Regions from separate parts of the Streptomyces sp. NPDC001933 genome, predicted to be linked through region 1. Evidence: riboswitches for the same ligand, from Rfam matches in the RefSeq annotation. Region 1 holds a riboswitch; each other region holds the start of a gene.
What was found. Region 1 has a riboswitch for cyclic di-AMP ahead of ACFYY7_RS07390 (M23 family metallopeptidase). Riboswitches for the same ligand answer to the same signal wherever they lie in the genome.
Positions count from the first base shown of each region.

Region 1 (2,191 bases):
CCCTCGGCGACTGGTCGGGAGACACCGCGGCCCCGCGCCCCGCGCCGCCGATCACCGCCGACGACACCGGGCGGGTGGTGATCGTCGACCGTCCGGGCGCGGTGCAGACGCAGCTGCTGATCGGCCGGATCGGCGCCGACCGGCACGACAGCGTGTGGCCGGCCCAGGTGCTCGGCACGTACTGCCTTGGCGGCACCCTCACCTCCCGTCTCGACCGGGTGCTGCGCGAGGAGAAGGGCTACACGTACGGCGTAAGGGCCTTCGCTCAGGTGCTGAGGTCGTCGGCCCCGGACACCGCCTCGGGGGCGACCGGCGCCGCGATGCTCGCCATCAGCGGTTCGGTGGACACGGAGTCCACCGAACCGGCGCTCAAGGACCTGTGGACCGTGCTGCGGACCCTGGCGGCCGAGGGGCTGACCGACGAGGAACGCGAGACGGCCGTGCAGAACCTCGTGGGTGTGGCGCCCCTGAAGTTCGAGACGGCGGCCTCAGTCGCGGGCACCCTCGCCGACCAGGTCGAGCAGCACCTCCCCGACGACTACCAGGCGCAGCTGTACGCCCGGCTCGCGGAGACCGGCACGGTCGAGGCGACCGCGGCGGTCGTCAACGCCTTCCCGGGTGACCGGCTGGTCACGATCCTCGTCGGCGACGCGGCACGGATCGAGGAGCCCGTCCGTGCGCTGGGTATCGGAGAGGTGTCGGTGGTCACCGGCTGACGAGTGGCCCGGCGGACGCCGGGCGGGGCCGGTCATCATCCCTGCCCCGCCCGTCTCCACTCTCGGCATATCGCCAGATATCGGGACAGAAGGAAGGCTCTTGCGAGCGCGATCTCGCCGGGGTCTTCCTTTTTGTCTGTTCTGAGGGGGAGGTTGCCTGTCTGCCCTGTGGGATGCGCTACAAAACGGCCTGTCCGTTTGGTGAATGAAAGTGACCCCGCTTAGCGTCGGCTGGACTGTCCGTCACTCGTATGCCGCATCCGCGACGTACCGGACAGTCATCGCCGAGTCCCCGTCAGGCGCGAGCCTGGGGAGCCGGGGACCCACGAAGTCCCTGGGGTGAATCGGATGCCTGAGCCCGGACGGGCCGGGGCATCCGTAGGAGACCTTCCTGCTCCGAACCCGTCAGCTAACCCGGTAGGCGAGAAGGAAGGAAAGGACCAGCCACTCCATGGCGTTCACCCGTGCCACCGGGAAGCACCGTGCCCCGAGCCGACTGACGCGCCGCAGCGCGAAGGTCGTCGGCGTCGCGGCTCTGGCCACCACCGGCGTCATCGGCGGCCTGGCCGCTCCCGCCTTCGCAGCGGACTCCGACGCCCCCTCCACGAGCGAGACCGGCCTCGGCCAGGTCATCGCCATCGACAAGACCCTCGCCGACCGGATCGACGCCCAGGCCGACGCCCAGCAGCACCAGGCCGACGCCGCGGCGAAGGCGAAGGCCGAGGCCCACCGCAAGGCCGAGGCCAAGAAGAAGGCCGAGGCAAAGGCCGAGGCCGAGGCGAAGGCCAGGGCCGAAGCGAAGCGCGCCGCCGAGGCCCGCGCCGAGAAGGCCCGCGCCGCCCGGTCCGCCGAGCGCACCCGCCTGGGCGCCTTCCGGCTTCCGGTCGCCGGCTCGTACGTCAGCACCGGCTACAAGTCCAGCGGCTCGCTCTGGTCCTCCGGCAGCCACTCCGGCATCGACTTCCACGCCGCCTCCGGCAGCTCCGTCGTCGCCGTCGGCGCCGGCACCGTCGTCGAGGCCGGCTGGGGCGGTGCGTACGGCAACAACATCGTGCTCCGGATGACGGACGGCACGTACACGCAGTACGGCCACCTCTCCTCGATCGGCGTCTCCGTCGGCCAGAGCGTCGGCGCGGGCCAGCAGATCGGCCTCTCCGGCTCGACCGGCAACTCCACCGGGCCGCACCTCCACTTCGAGGCCCGGACGACCCCGTCGTACGGCTCCGACATGGACCCGGTCGCGTACCTGCGCGCCCACGGCGTCGACGTCTGACCGACGCCCACCGCACCACCTCGCCCGAAGGCCCCTGCAGCATGCCGGGGCCTTCGGCATTCCCGCCGCCCGCCAGCGTGGGACGACTGCCCGCCCGGCCACCCCGTGGCCAAAAGATATTCATGAATTTTCGCCCGGCATCGGAAATGCGGCCGCATTGCAATAGAGTCGCGTAACAGGCGTCGGCCGGCCGCGTTTCGCG
Region 1 is NZ_JBIASS010000002.1:613,931-616,121, reverse strand. It holds gene ACFYY7_RS07395 (M16 family metallopeptidase) at 1-716, shown strand, start outside; cyclic di-AMP (ydaO/yuaA leader) riboswitch at 989-1,154, shown strand; gene ACFYY7_RS07390 (M23 family metallopeptidase) at 1,168-1,989, shown strand.

Region 2 (2,191 bases), on a different contig from region 1:
GGCCTGGGTGAGCCCGGAGCAGTCGTACGACGCCGGGCCCGTCGCGCCCCAGACGTACGGCTTGCCGATCTGGGCCCTGGCGAAGGCGAGGACCTGCTCCGCCTTGGTGGTGGCGCCGCTGTCCGAGCCGGTGCCCGTTCCCGCGCCGCTGCCGCTCCCCGGCTCCTTCGCGGCCTCCTCGGCCTTGCGGTCCGCCTCGGCCTTCGCGGCGGACTGCTGCTTCGCCAGCTCCTGGGCCTTGCGCTTCGCCTCCGCCTCCTTCTTGCGCTCGATCTCCGCGAGCCGCGCCTTCTCCTCGGCGGTGAGCTTCGACAGCAGCGTGCGTGCCTCGCCCAGCTTCGTCTGGACGTCCTGCTTGCTGGTGCGCAGCGTGGCCTGCGTCGTCGTCAGCGTCTCCAGGCTCCGTACCGCCTCGGCGCGCTTCTTGGCCGCCTTGGCCTGCTGCGTACGGAAATCCGTGATCGCTTTCTGCTGCCGGCTGGTCATCCGGTCCATCAGCTGGCTCTGGTCGAAGTACGACTGCGGGTCGTCGGCCAGGAAGAACGTGGCGCTCGGCGCTATGGAACCGTTGCGGTACTGCGCGGCCGCGTAGGTGCCGAGCGTCCTGCGGGCGTCGTTGAGCTTGTCGGCGCGCTTCGCGACGTCGTCCAGCAGGGCGTCGACCTTGGCGCGCTGGGCGGCGGAGGCTTCCTTCGCCTGGTTGTACCGCTGGGTCGCGGTGCCCGCCTGCCGGTAGAGGTCGTCGACCTTCTTCTGGACGTCCTCGACGCTGGGCTTCGGGTCGGGCGCGGCGACCGCGCTCTGCGTGGAGAGCAGGGTCACGGACGCCAGGGCCGCCGTGGTGAGACCGATGGCCGGTGCGGTGGTGCGCACCCGGGTGCGCGGCTTGCGATGGGATGCCAAGGCCGGCATCTCCTTCCGTGGACCGCCTACCGGGTTAGCTGTCGGGTTCGGGCGGAACGGAAGGCTGCCCTACGGTCCGAGTGGGGGATATGGACCGATTCACCCCGGTACTGCGTATGGGTCCCCGGTTCCGAACTCCCGTGGGGGCAGCCCGGATTCGGCGGAGGCGCCCGCTCGGCGTGGTTCGCCTCAAGGGGGTACGGGCCGCCCGGTCGAGCACGCTAGCCAACCCATGGTGCTGCTGGGAAGGTTGATGTTCGATATGCCCGATACATTTTCGTGACCTTGCCGCGACGGACGGCCGGGGCCCGGAATTCCTCACGTGGAGTGGGTGATCGGTCCCGCTGTGTGTCCGCCGCGTGTCCGCCGTGCCGTGTGCGGTTGGTCATGCGGCCTCCGGGTGTCGGTGCGGCGGCCTAGACTCGACAAGCGATGAGCAGCCTCTTTGACGACAGCTTCCTGGCCGGCCTCCAGCACTCGGAGGAAGAGCCCCCGCCGCCCCCCGAGGACTCCGCACCCGAAGCGGTGCCGGAGGACCTCTTCTCGGGCGTGTTCGACGGGCCCCCGCCGCCCAGGGACGCCTACTACCGCGACGGCGCGCACCGCCCCGTCATCGACTCGGCGGCGCTCCTCGACGGGCTGAACACCGAGCAGCGCGCCGCCGTCGTCCACGCGGGCTCCCCGCTGCTCATCGTCGCCGGGGCCGGCTCGGGCAAGACCCGGGTGCTGACCCACCGGATCGCCCACCTCCTCGCGGAGCGCGGGGTGCACCCCGGCCAGATCCTGGCGATCACCTTCACCAACAAGGCCGCCGGCGAGATGAAGGAGCGCGTCGAGCAGCTCGTCGGACCGCGCGCCAACGCGATGTGGGTCATGACCTTCCACAGCGCGTGCGTACGCATCCTGCGCCGCGAGTCGAAGCGGCTCGGCTTCACGTCGTCGTTCTCGATCTACGACGCCGCCGACTCCAAGCGGCTGATGGCCCTGGTCTGCCGCGATCTCGACCTGGATCCGAAGCGCTTCCCGCCGAAGTCGTTCACGGCCAAGGTCTCCAACCTGAAGAACGAGCTGATCGACGAGGAGACCTTCGCCGGCCAGGCCGCGGACGGCTTCGAGAAGACCCTCGCCCAGGCCTACGCGATGTACCAGTCCCGGCTGCGCGAGGCCAACGCGCTCGACTTCGACGACATCATCATGACGACGGTCCACCTGCTCCAGGCGTTCCCGGACGTCGCCGAGCACTACCGCCGCCGCTTCCGGCACGTCCTGGTCGACGAGTACCAGGACA
Region 2 is NZ_JBIASS010000016.1:84,891-87,081, forward strand. It holds gene ACFYY7_RS31995 (NlpC/P60 family protein) at 1-903, opposite strand, end outside; cyclic di-AMP (ydaO/yuaA leader) riboswitch at 911-1,076, opposite strand; gene pcrA (DNA helicase PcrA) at 1,336-2,191, shown strand, end outside.
Region 2: linked by a shared signal. The riboswitch ahead of ACFYY7_RS31995 (NlpC/P60 family protein) and the one ahead of ACFYY7_RS07390 (M23 family metallopeptidase) in region 1 are both predicted to bind cyclic di-AMP.

Region 3 (2,191 bases), on a different contig from region 1:
GGTAGGCCGGATCAACCCGGCCCGAGGCAGCGACACCTATGGCGCACTGCGCGCCGCACAGGCACTCGTGGCGCGGTCACGGGCGCTGCGGGACGCCCTCGCATTGATGCACGAGCGCGGCGAGGCACGCATCCACGCCGCCACGCTCGCCCGTGCGCTGCGCGTGCTGGACGGGGAACGGCGGTCCGGACGCGTCACCGTACCCCCTGCTCAGGGCAGTTGACCGAATCCCACGCCCGCGTGCCGACGGCGGGGCCCGCCCAACTCCCCCTGCCTCGCCGTCCGGCGGCCCTTCACCCAACTCCCGTACTCGACACGCCCGACGGTCTCACCGAAAATCCTCGCTCGTTCGGCGTAGGAAGTCCCCCTCCCGAGGGACCACTCAATTTGCGTTTCACACGTGGACAGTGAGCGGAATCCAGCCTTCCGTGCCTGGTACGAACCCCTTCCGGATCACCGACGGGTCGTCAAAAAATCACTATGTCCACCCGAACGGATCAGTCGTGAGGAGCCTCACATATCCCTGTTTCAGCTCGGAAATCCGGCAGCCGGTGAGTCAAGATCCCTGGGACGACAAGCCCCCGCCACCGCGGCGGGGCGGTCCGGGCGGACGCCGAGTCCTGCCGCCGTCCGGATGCCTGGTCGACAGAAGTGGATCGGCAGGAGTGGAGGACCCGAGCACAACGGGTCGGCCTGAACACCGGTCGACCCTCGGGGTGAAGCCGCCGAACGCGGCCGGGCAACTTCGCCAGCCCGAACCCGACAGGTCATCCTTCACAGGCGGCTGACGAAGGGTTGCGCATGACTGCGCAGGTTCATGTCCCGTCTCTGCTTGTCCGGGCCGGTACGGCCTCGGTTCTCACACTCGCCGCCGTCGGCGGCACCATGTTCGCCCCGGGCGCCGCGACGGAGGCCCAGGCGGCGACACTGTCGATGAAGGCGCTCAAGATCGCGGCATCGAAGAAGGGGGCGCCCTACGGTTGGGGGGCCACCGGGCCCAACCGCTTCGACTGCTCGGGGCTGACGCTCTACTCGTTCAAGAAGGCAGGCAAGAAGCTCCCCCGCACCGCCCAGCAGCAGTACAACCGGACGCGGCACATCTCGGCCTCGCACCGCAAACGCGGCGATCTGGTCTTCTTCCACTACGGCCGCAGCATCTACCACGTGGGGATCTACGCCGGTAAGGGCAAGATCTGGCACTCACCGAGGACCGGCTCCGTGGTGCGGCTGGAGAAGATCTGGACCAAGAGCGTCTACTACGGCCGGGTCCGCTGAGGAGGGGCCCGGCCGCCGGGCCGGGGCCGCCGGCTCCTCCCGCGCTCAGTGCGGCAGCGGGCCGGTCACCAGCACCAGCCCCAGCGCGGTGAGCGCCGCGCCGCTGCCGCCCTCGATGGCGCGCGCGGTACGCGGCCGGCGCAGCCACCGCCCCAGCCGGTCCACGAGCAGCGCCACGGCCGGGAACCAGACCAGCGCCATCGCGACGACGATCGCCGCGAGCAGCAGGGTCCTGGGCAGCGGCGGCTGCCCGTCGGGGACGAACTGGGGCAGCAGGCTCAGGAAGAGCACCGGCGCCTTGGGATTGAGCGCATTGGTCAGGAAGCCCTGCCGCAGCGCGCGCACGCGTCCCCGGTCCGCGGGCCGGTCCTCGGGACCGTCCCCGTCCGGGGCGCGGCGCCGGGCCGCACGCAGGGCGCTGATGCCGAGGTACAGGACATAGACCCCGCCGAGCAGCTGGACGGTACGCAACAGGGCGGGCACCGCCACGAGCACCGCGGCGAGCCCGGCGACAGCCAGGGCGGTGTGCACCAGCAGGCCGCCGGCCACGCCCAGCGCGCTGGCCACCCCCGCGCTCCGGGAGGCGAGCGCGTTGCGTACGACGACGGTGAAGTCCGCGCCCGGCAGCGCGACCATTCCTGCGGCGACCCCGACGAAGGCGATCAGTTGTGCGTCCATGGGTCCACCCTGACCCGGCAGAGCCATTAGCGTGTACTTGCAATCTTCTGGGTCTGCCAAAAGGAACGCTTAATGTACGACCCGACACGGCTGGCGGCGCTGGTGGCGGTCGCGGAGGCCGGATCGATCACCCGGGCCGCCGCACGTCTGGGCTACACCGCGCCGGCCCTCTCCCAGCAGCTCGCCAAGCTGGAGCGGGAGGCGGGCGCCGCACTGCTGGTACGTCACCACCGAGGCG
Region 3 is NZ_JBIASS010000008.1:97,969-100,159, reverse strand. It holds gene ACFYY7_RS20970 (hypothetical protein) at 1-223, shown strand, start outside; cyclic di-AMP (ydaO/yuaA leader) riboswitch at 626-798, shown strand; gene ACFYY7_RS20965 (C40 family peptidase) at 802-1,275, shown strand; gene ACFYY7_RS20960 (LysE family translocator) at 1,321-1,953, opposite strand; gene ACFYY7_RS20955 (LysR family transcriptional regulator) at 2,026-2,191, shown strand, end outside.
Region 3: linked by a shared signal. The riboswitch ahead of ACFYY7_RS20965 (C40 family peptidase) and the one ahead of ACFYY7_RS07390 (M23 family metallopeptidase) in region 1 are both predicted to bind cyclic di-AMP.

Region 4 (2,191 bases), on a different contig from region 1:
AGGTGCGGTCGAGTTCGATGTCGCCGAGGCCGAGCGATCCCAGTGTCGCCAGGGCCCGTTCCTCGACGTCCCAGTCGTCGCCGATCGTCTCGAAGTGTTTCTCGTCGACATTCCCGGCCTCGATGGCGCGCAGCGCATTGCGCTGCTCGGCGATGCCCAGGGCCCGGTCCACCCGAAGTGTGGTGTCGAGGGTGATGTTCTGCGGAAGGTGGGCGAGACTGCCGCCGACGGTCACCGACCCCTGGGACGGGCGCAGTTGACCGGCGAGCAGTCGTAGCAGGGTGGACTTGCCCGCACCGTTGGTGCCGACGAGCCCGACGCGCCCCCGGCCGATGCTGAGCGAGAGCCCGTCGAGGACGGTGGTGCCGTCCGGCCACCGGAAGGTCAGGGCCGAGCAGGTGAGGGAGGCGTGGGGGGTGGTGGGTGTCGCCATGGGTGTTCCTCGCATTCGCAAGCGCAGTGAAGGGGGCTTCGTATGCGAGCACCACGCGGCGACCGGGCAGCGGAAGGAGATACGGCGGTCCTGAAGATCGAGGGACGGCTCATGCACCGAGGTCGCATCCACGCGGGGTCACGGGCAGTGCGCAGCACTGCTACTGCGTGACGGGCGTACGGGCAAAGCCGTACGGCGTGATGTTCGCGAACCTCAGATGCGCAACGTCCACCTCAATCGGAGACAACAGGACATCGAAACTGTAACGACCAGGGGGCGGAAAGGCAATGTCACCGGGCCTTGGCGGTCGCTGGGTGAAATGCCCGCTTTTGTGAATTCGTGGCGCGAGTCACGTTCAGCCCGCGGGATGCCGCGTCCCGTGAACCGGTTCCCTTTCCGCGCAAGGGGAGTGGGTCCTGCGGTGTGAGGTGGATTACCGAAATTCCCGTTAATCGATCTTGTGGGTGAATTGCATTCGGAAATTGGGGTCTTGTCCCGTTCGGCTTTTCTCGCCTACGGTCACCGTCAATCCGGACGGAACGCCGAATCCTGCCGCCGTCCGGCCATCCGACCACCCATGTACGGCAGGAGCGGGGAACCCAGGTAAGCCGCCGGTCCGGAATCCGGAACGGCTCGGGGTGAAGCCGCGATCGTGTGCGGCCAGGCATCTCCAGCCTGAACCCGACAGCTCACCTCGCAGGCGACGGAGAGGAATCCACCATGTCCGCAACGGGTACGTACCGTCGTCGCAAGTCCACCCCGCTGACCCGCGGTTTCATCGCCGTGGGCACCGGCGCCGCCGCCCTCCTGCTGCCGCTGCTCGGTGCCCACACAGCCTCGGCGGCTCCGGCGCAGTTCGCCGCCACCGCACCGGCTGCGCAGTCCGCGACGTACACCAACGATCTGGACGGCTGGATCAAGGAGTCGCTGGCCGTCATGGCCGAGCACAACATCCCGGGCAGCTACGACAGCATCCACCGCAACATCATGCGCGAGTCGTCCGGCAACCCCCGGGCCATCAACAACTGGGACTCGAACGCCGCCGCCGGGACGCCGTCCAAGGGTCTCCTCCAGATCATCGATCCGACGTTCCGGGCCTACCACGTGCCCGGGACCTCGATGGACAGCTACGACCCGGTCGCCAACATCACGGCAGCGTGCAATTACGCGGCCGCCAGGTACGGCTCCATCGACAACGTCTTCGGGGCCTACTGACGTACGCGACACCGCCGCCGCACGGCCGGGTGCTCCGTCCCGAGGTCAGCCCAGCCTCGGGGGTGTCCAGTCGGCGTGGCGGAGGATCGTGCGGACCGTGACACGGGACGGTGCGAGACGCAACGCCGCGTTGCGCAGCGCGACGGCCGCCGGGTGGGACAGCTGCTGGCCCATCCGGCCGGCCTGCCGCGCGGCCCGCGCGACCGACTGGCTGCGGGGCCGGCGCTCCGCGTCGTAGCGGCCGAGCGCCGACTCGACGGTCGCTTCGCCGGACAGCGCGGCGGCCAGTGTTGCCGCGTCCTCCAGTGCCTGGCAGGCCCCCTGGCCGAGATTCGGGGTCATGGCGTGCGCGGCATCACCGAGCAGTGCCACCCGGCCCACCACGTAGGAGGGAAGCGGGACGACCAGCTCGTGGACGTCATGGTGCAGGACGGCATCGGGCCGGGTCGCCGCCAGCAGGGCGGGAATGGGGTCGTGCCAGCCGTCGAACCGGCGGCGGACCTCCGCCAACGGGTCCCGATGGCGCACACCGGCGGGAGCGTT
Region 4 is NZ_JBIASS010000004.1:313,084-315,274, forward strand. It holds gene ACFYY7_RS12480 (ABC-F family ATP-binding cassette domain-containing protein) at 1-433, opposite strand, end outside; cyclic di-AMP (ydaO/yuaA leader) riboswitch at 964-1,149, shown strand; gene ACFYY7_RS12485 (transglycosylase SLT domain-containing protein) at 1,154-1,648, shown strand; gene ACFYY7_RS12490 (FAD-dependent monooxygenase) at 1,694-2,191, opposite strand, start outside.
Region 4: linked by a shared signal. The riboswitch ahead of ACFYY7_RS12485 (transglycosylase SLT domain-containing protein) and the one ahead of ACFYY7_RS07390 (M23 family metallopeptidase) in region 1 are both predicted to bind cyclic di-AMP.